3 regions of the Aeromonas popoffii genome follow, and region 1 is predicted to be linked to each of the others. Evidence: riboswitches for the same ligand, from Rfam matches in the RefSeq annotation. Region 1 holds a riboswitch; each other region holds the start of a gene.

Region 1 (3,280 bases):
TCAGCCAGACCGTCCGTCTGCTCATTTGCACAAGCAGAGCCTGCCATCATCACCACCTGCAGCACCACTGGCACCATCATTGAGATCTTCATGATCAAGGTCCGATGTGAAGAGAGAAAGTGGAGTGAGGTTGTGGTGGTTTTCACCACCACAACCCTTGTCACACGTTAAGGCAGACTATTACTCGTAGGAGAGAGTAAAGTTGGTCACTGCAGTGAAGTCGCCAGCTCTCAGCGGGTTTTTAGCATCATGTACGGCATAACCTTTCAGCACGGCGGTGAAGGGCAGCTCGTTGTCACCAGGTGACAGTGCGTAGGCAGCGGTAGGCTGGCCCAAAACAACGGTAGCACCACCCGGAGCGATCATCTTGATACCGGCACCAGCAGCCTGACCACCGATCACCAGCAGGCTGGGGTCGACAGGATCTTTGGCACCGCTGAAGGTCACTTTAATGGCATCGTCAGTCTCACTGAGTTCGCAGTTCAGCAGCTTGATACTGAACTTCCCATTCTCTTCATTGGACTCACCACCTTTGGCCAGCTGTTTGGTGCTGATCTGGCCCAAATATACAGTTTGGTCAACAGAATCACTGTCTACGGAGCAAGGTGCATTGATGATTTCACCGTTAAAGGTGACTTTACCTGACCCAGTAGTGCCGGCAGCAATAGCAGAGCCGCACAGCAGCATGGAACCAACACCCATAGCAACCAGAATTTTATTAGCGTTCATTCGTATATACCTACATTAACGTGTGTTGTTATGCGGCATCATCTAGATCAAGCTGGAGTCATGATGTTCGATGATACCGCCATATCATTGCTCAGCAACTGTCAGCAGACCTATGCCTCATTAATGAGAAATGGTCACCAGTACAATTATCCGGGCATGTTAAACAAGCAAAGGAAAAAGCTATTTTCAATATTTATAGGCAGTTCCCGCCACCTCTCATCTGCAAGACGACACACATCCATGTCATCCGTACAGAAAACTGAATTCAACTGTATTCAACTTTGCTTGGCGGTCAAATTAACGACACATTTGATGCACATCAAATACATTTTGATTTTTATAAATCCCAAAATAAACACTTGAAAATCATCAACTTGCAAACAAAAGTGACATTTACAAATAATGAAAAACAATTAACTACTTTATACGCTGCGCGATCAACATGGCCATTTTTACAGCAACCTCACATTAAAAATCAAATTAACAAAAAACCAACATAGCTCACTAAAAATAAACACCATAACCAAGCTGGCAGCCTCTCTCCTCTTTGCCAGGTAATCAGGTAATCAGGTAATCAGGTAATCAGGTAATCAGGTAATCAGGTAATCAGGTAATCAGGTAATCAGGTAATCAGGTAATCAGGTAATCAGGTAATCAGGTAATCAGGTAATCAGGTAATCAGGTAATCAGGTAATCAGGTAATCAGGTAATCAGGTAATCAGGTAATCAGGTAATCAGGTAATCAGGTAATCAGGTAATCAGGTAATCAGGTAATCAGGTAATCAGGTAATCAGGTAATCAGGTAATCAGGTAATCAGGTAATCAGGTAATCATAATAAAAGCATATTGTGTATAAGAAAAATAAATATATCAGTTATGTGCTACGGATGAACAACCTCACTATTAAAGCCAGATAATGCAATAGACGAGCATATTTTCACTGTCGCACTGTTTTATAATGTTCATATTGATATTCAACCACTCTATTTCCTCAGTAGGTCACCAATATATCTCTCTCATCTGGACACTCATGATTTCTGCTATCTGTGACCCATATCTCATGTTTTTATGCTGATTGATTTCTCAAAGTAGGGTGTTATCATCTACACATAGAGTAAAGGGCAAACCGGTCGAAAGGTCGGGACGCAAAGCCACCGGTCTAAGGGTTTCAATACCTAAGACAGCGGAGCTGCCATCTGAGAAGAGTGATGTCATAAGCTGTATGCCATTCTCTTTGATTGCGTTGCCCTTTTCGTACAACACATGTAACGAAAAGGACATAAAATGAACACTTCCAACGCCTCTACCGGTTCCATCCGCAAAAGCATTCTCAGTTACGCCTCCTCTGCCGCCACCGCCTTGCTGCTTGGCGCCGCACTGCTGCCCGGCACAGCCTCAGCTCACGATGGCAGCGTGACCTTCACCGGGACCATCTACGAAACGCCGTGTGATTTTTCGGACAACAGCGTGACCTGCTATTCAGGCATTCAGCGCCAGACCCTGGATTTGGCCAGCCTGCAGCAAGCTGGCAGCCTCAACACTCTCAACAGCACCCTGAATTACAAATTGTCAGAGGGCAGCGCCAAGATGGCCATAGTGACTGTGAGCTACCTCTAACAGCACGAAGTCGCAGCGCCAGATCGCTTGCATTCCCGGGCAAGTGCACCAGTTTGTCCATGACCTGCTGACCAAGGGCTGTAGACAGAAGGACTGGGGTCCTCAGCTGCCTTGTTGTGCTCTTGTCAGCAGCGAGCTCCCGCGTCCTGACCTCGCATACTGTTATTGTCCCCTGTACCAGGGGGCCCTCCTTTTTGTACCTTTTCTATACCTCCCCCTCTAATCGCATGCACCAACCTGCTCTCTATCCGGGCGCAGGAGCCATGGCTCACGCCGTACCGGCGATACCTGACACCTGGCCTTAACAGGCTGGATGCTTAGCCCCCCCCCAGATGGCAGATGAGTCCTTGCTATCACTGCAGCCCCCAATGGGGCTTGTTTTGTTATGAACCAAGCTAAATAAATGATTTATATCGCCTGATTGGTGAGTTGATAGCCTTTTGGAACTTAGTACATTGCCCGCGATAACAACGCAGACTCTCATCTAAAGGGATAAAAATGAACTATCTGGGTACAAGGTTGCTGCTTCTGGCAGCACCGGGCCTGCTCGCCACTTCGGCGCTGGCCAATTACTCCCCCACCGACTGGCAAGCATACCGGCTGGACAGTGAATCGAGCCGCCAACTGAGCGATCGGATCACCGAAGTCAACTACGAGCTCAGCGCCCGTAATGACGATGCCCCCTATCAGCAACTGCGGGTCTATCGCCGCTTCGACTGGAGCGGTGCCAATCTGACCGCGCTGGCAGAGCAGCAGTGCGGCAAACCGCAGCTCAAAATCGAGCAGGGTTGGCAGATCCGCTACCTCCTCTGCGAGCAGGTAGTGCCGGTAGGCAAGGCCATCCCGGCCAGCAGCTATGACTTTGGCTACGGCATGAAACAAGGCCGCTGGGAACCCCTGACGGGCACCCCGACCGCTCCGCGTCAGGATCGTC
Region 2 (3,280 bases), 1.1 Mb from region 1:
TTCCATCGAGGAGATTATCCGTTACAACGCCGAGCAGGGGCTGTGCGGCCCGGGAGATATCGAGGCCCATGTGGCGCGGCGGGTCGCCTTCATGCTGCGTGGCAGCCCCCACATCTCGGCGCGGGAGCGACCCGATGGCCGGGTGATCGAGATGCAGGGCAACCCCATGCCAGCTGGCGGTTTCGTCATGACCTTTACCGACATTACCCCGTTTCGCGACGCCGAGCGGGTGCTGCGCGAAGCCAACGAACACCTGGAGGCGCGGGTGGCTGAACGCACTCACGAGCTCTCCGAACTCAACCGTCAGCTGCTGCTGGTGAACCAGCAGGTGGAGCGGGCCAACCACTCCAAAAGCCGCTTCCTGGCGGCGGTGAGCCACGATCTGACCCAGCCGCTCAACGCCGCCAGGCTGTTCACCTCTTCCTTGCTGGAGATGTTGCCGCCCCGGGATGAGACGGCCCGCATCGCCCGTCACATCGACGATGCGCTGGGGGCGACCGAGGATCTCATCACGGATCTGCTCGATATCTCGCGCCTCGAAGCAGGCAAGTTCAAGGCCAGGAAGCTGGATTTCGCCTTGCACGACGTGCTTGCCAACCTCAAGGCGGAGTTCGGGGTGCTGGCCCAGGCGGGGGGCATACAGTTCTCGGTGGTGGAGAGCAAGCTGGCCGTGTACAGCGATGTGCGCCTGCTGCGCCGGGTGCTGCAAAACTTCCTCACCAATGCGTTTCGCTACAACCCGGGCGGCCGTGTGTTGCTCGGTTGCCGCCGGATGGGGGACAAGGTGAGCATCGAGGTGTGGGACAACGGCCCCGGCATTCCGGCCGACAAGCAGGAGGACATTTTCGACGAGTTCTCCCGTCTCGATCACTCCCGCACCGCCAAGGAGCAGGGATTGGGGCTGGGGCTCGCCATCGCCCGCGGTATCGCCCTGGTGCTGGGCCACAACCTGACTCTGCGCAGCTGGCCGGGGAGGGGATCCGTGTTTGCCATCACCCTCAACCTGGCGACCCGTCCTGTCGCAACGACGCAGGTGGCGGCCCCCGCCCTGCGGGACAGCCAGCTGGAGGGGGTCCGGGTGCTCTGTATCGACAACGAGAGCGATATCCTCATCGCCATGCACTCCCTGCTGGGGCGCTGGGGCTGCGAGGTGGTCTGCGCCCAGAGCCTGGTTCAGGCTGAGGATCTCATCGCCGGTGGCTTCCTGCCGCAGCTGGTGTTGTCCGATTACCACCTGGATGACGGCAAGACAGGCTTGCAGGCGCTGCACATGCTGCGCCTCGCCCATGGCAACGACATCGGCGGCATCATCATCAGCGCGGATCGCAAGAGCGGGTTGCAGGCACAGATCCGTGAACACGGTTACGGCTATATCAGTAAACCGGTCAAACCGCTCAAGTTGCGGGCGCTGATGAACAGCATATTGCGGCCGGCCAAACTTGATGATGATCACGAAACAAGTAATTCGTCTTATTTTTAATCGCGACCTTGAGGGGGTAGGGTTGGTGTTTTTTTGCTCAATGAGGCGCTGTTTCTTCTCTTTTGAGGCTCTTTATCGATCACATGTGGTCTATTAATAACCGGTCGTTGGTTTGCCCTTCCTTATTTAACTTCTTATAGTCAACTGGCGATTATTTTTTGTCGCAAATCAAGTTGTGCCAAAGGCAAACCGGACGAAAGTTCGGGACGCAAAGCTTCCGGTCTAAGGGTCAGCAGTACCTAAGATAGCGGGGCCACCACAGGTTGTTTCGCCCATGGGCCAAGCCATGGTGCGATGTTGTCTACGTGACCTGTCAGGTTGGCGTTGCCTTTTTCGTTGTTTATTCCAAGAACGAAATAAGGATATTCAACTATGTTAAGTCCAAAACCCTCATTACTGGCATTGTTGGTCGGGGGCCTGTGTGCCTCCTCCGCGTTCGCAGCCGCACCCGGCAAACCCACCATAGGCTGGGGCGAAACCAAGTTCGCCATCGTCGAAGTGGATCAAGCCGCCACCTCCTACAACAAGCTGGTGACTGTCCACAAGGATGGCGCCCAGGTCAGCGTGAGCTGGAACCTCTGGTCCGGTGACGTTGGCCAGACGGCCAAGGTGTTACTCGATGGCAAGGAGGTGTGGTCCGGTGCCGCATCCGCCGCCGGCACCGCCAATTTCAAGGTGACCAAGGGGGGCCGCTACCAGATGCAGGTGGCCCTGTGTAACGCCGACGGTTGCACTCTCTCCGACAAAAAAGCGATCCTGGTGGCGGACACCGACGGCAGCCACCTGGTGCCGCTCAAGGCACCGCTGCAGGAGAACAACAAGCCTTACGCCAACAAGTCCGGCAAGGTGGTGGGGGCCTACTACGTGGAGTGGGGTGTCTATGGCCGCAAGTTCACCGTGGACAAGGTTCCGGCCCAGAACCTGACTCACATACTCTATGGCTTTACTCCCATCTGCGGCGGCAATGGCATCAACGACAGCCTGAAAGAGATCGCGGGCAGTTTCGAGGCGCTGCAACGATCCTGCGCCGGGCGTGAGGATTTCAAGGTCTCCATCCACGATCCTTGGGCGGCCATCCAGATGCCGCAAGGCAGCCTTACCGCCCATGACGAGCCCTACAAGGGCAACTTCGGCAACCTGATGGCGCTCAAGAAGGCCTATCCTGACCTGAAAATTCTCCCCTCCATCGGCGGGTGGACCCTCTCCGACCCCTTCTTCTTCTTCGGTGACAAGACCAAACGCGACACCTTCGTCGCTTCGGTGAAAGAGTATTTACAGACCTGGAAATTCTTCGACGGGGTGGATATCGACTGGGAGTTCCCGGGGGGGCAGGGGGCCAACCCCAAACTGGGCAGCGCCTCTGATGGCGAGACTTATGTGCTGCTGATGAAGGAGCTGCGCGCCATGCTCGATGAGCTGAGCGCAGAGACGGGCCGCACCTACGAGCTCACCTCCGCCATCAGCGCTGGCGGTGACAAGATTGCCAAGGTGGACTATCGCGCTGCCCAGCAATACATGAATCATCTCTTCCTGATGAGCTACGACTTCAACGGTGCCTGGACCAACACAGGGCTGGGCCACCAGACCGCGCTCTATGAGGCGAGCTGGGATCCCAACACCAAGTACACCACCGACAAGGGGGTGAAGGCGCTGCTGGGCCAGGGCGTGGATCCGGGCAAAGTCGTGGTAGGCGCGGCCATGTATGGCCGTGGCTGGACCGGTGTCAGCGGCTATCAGGGCAACAACCCCTTCACCGGCACCGCCACCGGCCCGATTGCGGGCAGCGAGGCGGAAGGGATC
Region 3 (3,280 bases), 850 kb from region 1:
GATTGTATACGCCCCAGTGGGAGAGCTCGGGGTCGGCATTGTTGTCGAACAGCGCCGCATTGTGACCGACAAAATGGTTCCAGGCACCGTGGAAGTCATAGGTCATCAGGTTGACGTAATCCAGATACTGGGTGACCTGGAAGTTCTCCATGCCGCGCAGCAGGTAGGCTGACGCCGGTGAAGCTATGGTCAGCATGTACTTGCGACCATCCTCGATACCGGCATTGTCGAGCCGCGCCCGCAGTGTCTTCATCAGCACCTCGTAGTTGGCAAACAGCTTGGCACGGCACTGGTTGGAGAGCGGGAAGTCGTTGGGGTTGCCTGCATCCTTCATGGAGGTGGGGTACTCGTAGTCCACATCCACCCCATCGAAACCGTACTGGCGGATGAAACTCACCGCCGAATCGGCAAAGGCGTTGATGCCGGCTGTATTGACCGAGCAGTCGCCCTTGGTGGTGGCGGTGTAGAAGCCGCGGGTATCGGCCCAGCCCCCTACCGAGATAAGGGTCTTCACGTCCGGATACTGCTTCTTGTACTTGGAGATCAGGTTGAAGTGGCCCTGATAGGCGAATTCGGGATCCATCTCGGCGCCCGGCACACCATCCCAAGTCAGCTTGGTGGCTGCATCATCCACCTTGATCTGGTGACTCTGCTCGTCCACCGCCGCGAAGGCGTAGTTGATGTGGGTGAGCTTGTCCCAGGGGATGTCGTTCACCAGGTAGGCGGGCAGGCCATTCTTGCCAGTGCGCCAAGAGGTGAAGTAACCGATCACCCGGCGGGCGTGGTCATCCCCCATGCACTCGTAACCGTCCGGGCGATAGATCTGGCGAATGTCACAAGAGAGGTTGCCACCGGTGGGCGGCAGCGCCGCCTCTTCCACCTGCACATCGACCTGGGCAGACTCGCCCACCAGATTTTCCTTGTCGGTCGCCACCAGCTTGAGGGCGGCAGCCCCCTTGCTCTGGGGCGTCCAGCTCACCTGCCAGGGGGCGCTGACGTCTTCACCGACTTTCTTGCCATCCACGTAGAGCTCGACCCTGGCCACGTCATTGTTGGCATCGGTGACATTGCCACTGACCGCCACGCTGCGCCCCAGGGTCACCTTGGCACCGCTGGCCGGGCTGCTGATACTCACCCCGGGCGCCTCTGGCGCGACCACGGCATTGACGCTGAAGCTGGCATCCGCCTCGCTCAGCACGGCGCCATCCTTGTCCAGCCCACGAGATTTGAGTTGATGGGGGCCGACACCGGTAGCGACCCAGCTGGCCGACCAGGGGGCCCCGCTGCTGACCGCCACCTGCTGACCATCGATCAGATACTCGACCTTGACCAGGGCGCTGCTGTTGCCGCTCAGGGTGACCGCAAGGGCCACGGGTACACCTTCGTTGAAAACGCTACCAAGGGCGGGCGAACTGATTGCCAGCCCAAGGCCCGGATTCGTGCCGCCGTCGTTGAACAGCTTCCAGGCATCGGCCCAGACTGCACCCACACCGGGGGCATAGTGATAGGGGGATGCCCCGCACCAGCCGGAATAGGGAAATTCTTTGCATTCGTAGAGAGCGCCTGCGTTGCTGACCACATCGCCAGCCTTGTAAGCGGTGCCGGCCTGATAGGCGGGATAAGCGGCTTGTGCCCAAGCGGGCATGGCAGCCAGGGCCACCAGCATGGCAAGCCTGCTGGGCCTTAAGGTCTGTTGCATATTGTTATCTTCCTTGTTTTGTCTTGGCATTGGTCACCAGGGCAAAGAACAAGCGCAACCGGCGTGATGGGAGCAGACAACTGGCAATGGACGTGCCACAAACACCACCTTCACCCTGGGAAGCCCCGCTATCTGGATCGACTGATCTGGAGACCGGAGGCATTGCGTCCCGGCATTTCGACCGGTTTGCCCTTTACCTGGGTTCCGTGAGGAACAAGCCGAGTATAGGAATCAACCAGCAGAGTCTCAATCTTCATTCTCGAAGAAAAATATGTGGATGCAAGCCAGATCACACTTTCCCGAGAACAGTGAATTAATGATTTTGTCATTAATTTCATAACGTTAGTCAGGTCAAAAAAACCAGCACTGCCCTCATTTGCATCCCGGTAATGTGCGTTGGCTCACTGGTATGACGTGCCAGAAATGTGACAATGCGCGCCCTTGGTCAAGGTGCCAAGGCTATGGAAACACTGGCAAAAAATAAAAAAGGAACCGTTATGAAAGGAACACGTACCCTGCTGTCGCTGGCCGTGGGGCTTGCGATCGCCTCCCCATCCCTCCATGCCGCCAGCTTCAGCTGCCCGGCTGACAGTGCCCTCACTCCCATCCCCGTCATCCAGGGCATTGGTGGCAAGAGTCCCCTTATCCCCGATGGCAAGTTCGAAAGCGCCCAGAGCGTCACGGTCAAGGCGGTGGTCACGGCACTTGGTGAGAGTATCAACAAGGGTTTCTACCTGCAGGATCTGCAAGGGGATGACAACCCCCAGACGTCGGATGGCATCTTCGTCTACCTCAACGACAAAAACTTCGCCAGCAAGTACCCGGACATCAAGCCGGGTGCCGAAGTCTGTCTGGAGGCCAAGGTCGAGGAGTACTACAACCACACCCAGCTCAAGCCGGTCGTTGACAGCGGCGCCCCGCGTCTGCAGGTTCTCGCTCAGGGCTCTGTGCCTGCCGCCGCGCCGCTGCGGGTACTGGAAAACGAGACCCTGGCCCGGGCGCTGGAGCGTCACGAAGGGATGCGGGTACGCCTTGATGCTGACAGCGCGCTCAAGGTAAGCCGCAACTTCAGCTATGACTACGCCGCCAAACGCAACAATCTGGTGCTGTCACACCAGGCACCGCTGATGAAGCCGACCCAGCTGCATGCCGCCGACAGCAAGGAAGCCAAGGCGCTGGCCAGGGCCAATGCCCGCAACCGGGTATTCCTCGAGTCTGACTTCAAGGCCGCCGATGGCAAACTGCCCTGGCTGCCGGGCTGGGATCCGGAGCAGGGTTATCTGCGCATCGGCGATGCCCCGGTCAATCTGGATGCGCTGGTGGGCTACAGCTACAACGAATACCGGTTGATAGTGCCGCAGGATCAGGTGATCACCGCCGGCGATCTGCTGCGCACCAGCGATAACGATCGCCAGAGCGCACCGGCCCGTGCCGATGGCACCGACTTGCGTATCGGCAGCTTCAACGTGCTCAACTACTTTACCAGCCACTCCAGCGTGGGGGGAGCCCTCAATGTGCTGTGCAAGGATCAGGCGGATGCGGACAGCGCCAAGGGCTGCAACCGCGGCGCCAAAAACCTGG

The links. Region 1 has a riboswitch for cyclic di-GMP ahead of WJM78_RS20725 (fimbrial protein). Riboswitches for the same ligand answer to the same signal wherever they lie in the genome.
Region 2: linked by a shared signal. The riboswitch ahead of WJM78_RS03295 (glycosyl hydrolase family 18 protein) and the one ahead of WJM78_RS20725 (fimbrial protein) in region 1 are both predicted to bind cyclic di-GMP.
Region 3: linked by a shared signal. The riboswitch ahead of WJM78_RS16500 (glycosyl hydrolase family 18 protein) and the one ahead of WJM78_RS20725 (fimbrial protein) in region 1 are both predicted to bind cyclic di-GMP.

The regions. Positions count from the first base shown of each region.
Region 1 is NZ_CP149129.1:4,466,740-4,470,019, forward strand. It holds gene WJM78_RS20715 (hypothetical protein) at 1-80, opposite strand, end outside; gene WJM78_RS20720 (fimbrial protein) at 181-729, opposite strand; cyclic di-GMP riboswitch class I at 1,840-1,926, shown strand; gene WJM78_RS20725 (fimbrial protein) at 2,014-2,346, shown strand; gene WJM78_RS20730 (collagenase) at 2,845-3,280, shown strand, end outside.
Region 2 is NZ_CP149129.1:693,628-696,907, forward strand. It holds gene WJM78_RS03290 (PAS domain-containing hybrid sensor histidine kinase/response regulator) at 1-1,480, shown strand, start outside; cyclic di-GMP riboswitch class I at 1,654-1,741, shown strand; gene WJM78_RS03295 (glycosyl hydrolase family 18 protein) at 1,853-3,280, shown strand, end outside.
Region 3 is NZ_CP149129.1:3,616,980-3,620,259, forward strand. It holds gene WJM78_RS16500 (glycosyl hydrolase family 18 protein) at 1-1,666, opposite strand, end outside; cyclic di-GMP riboswitch class I at 1,815-1,900, opposite strand; gene WJM78_RS16505 (ExeM/NucH family extracellular endonuclease) at 2,197-3,280, shown strand, end outside.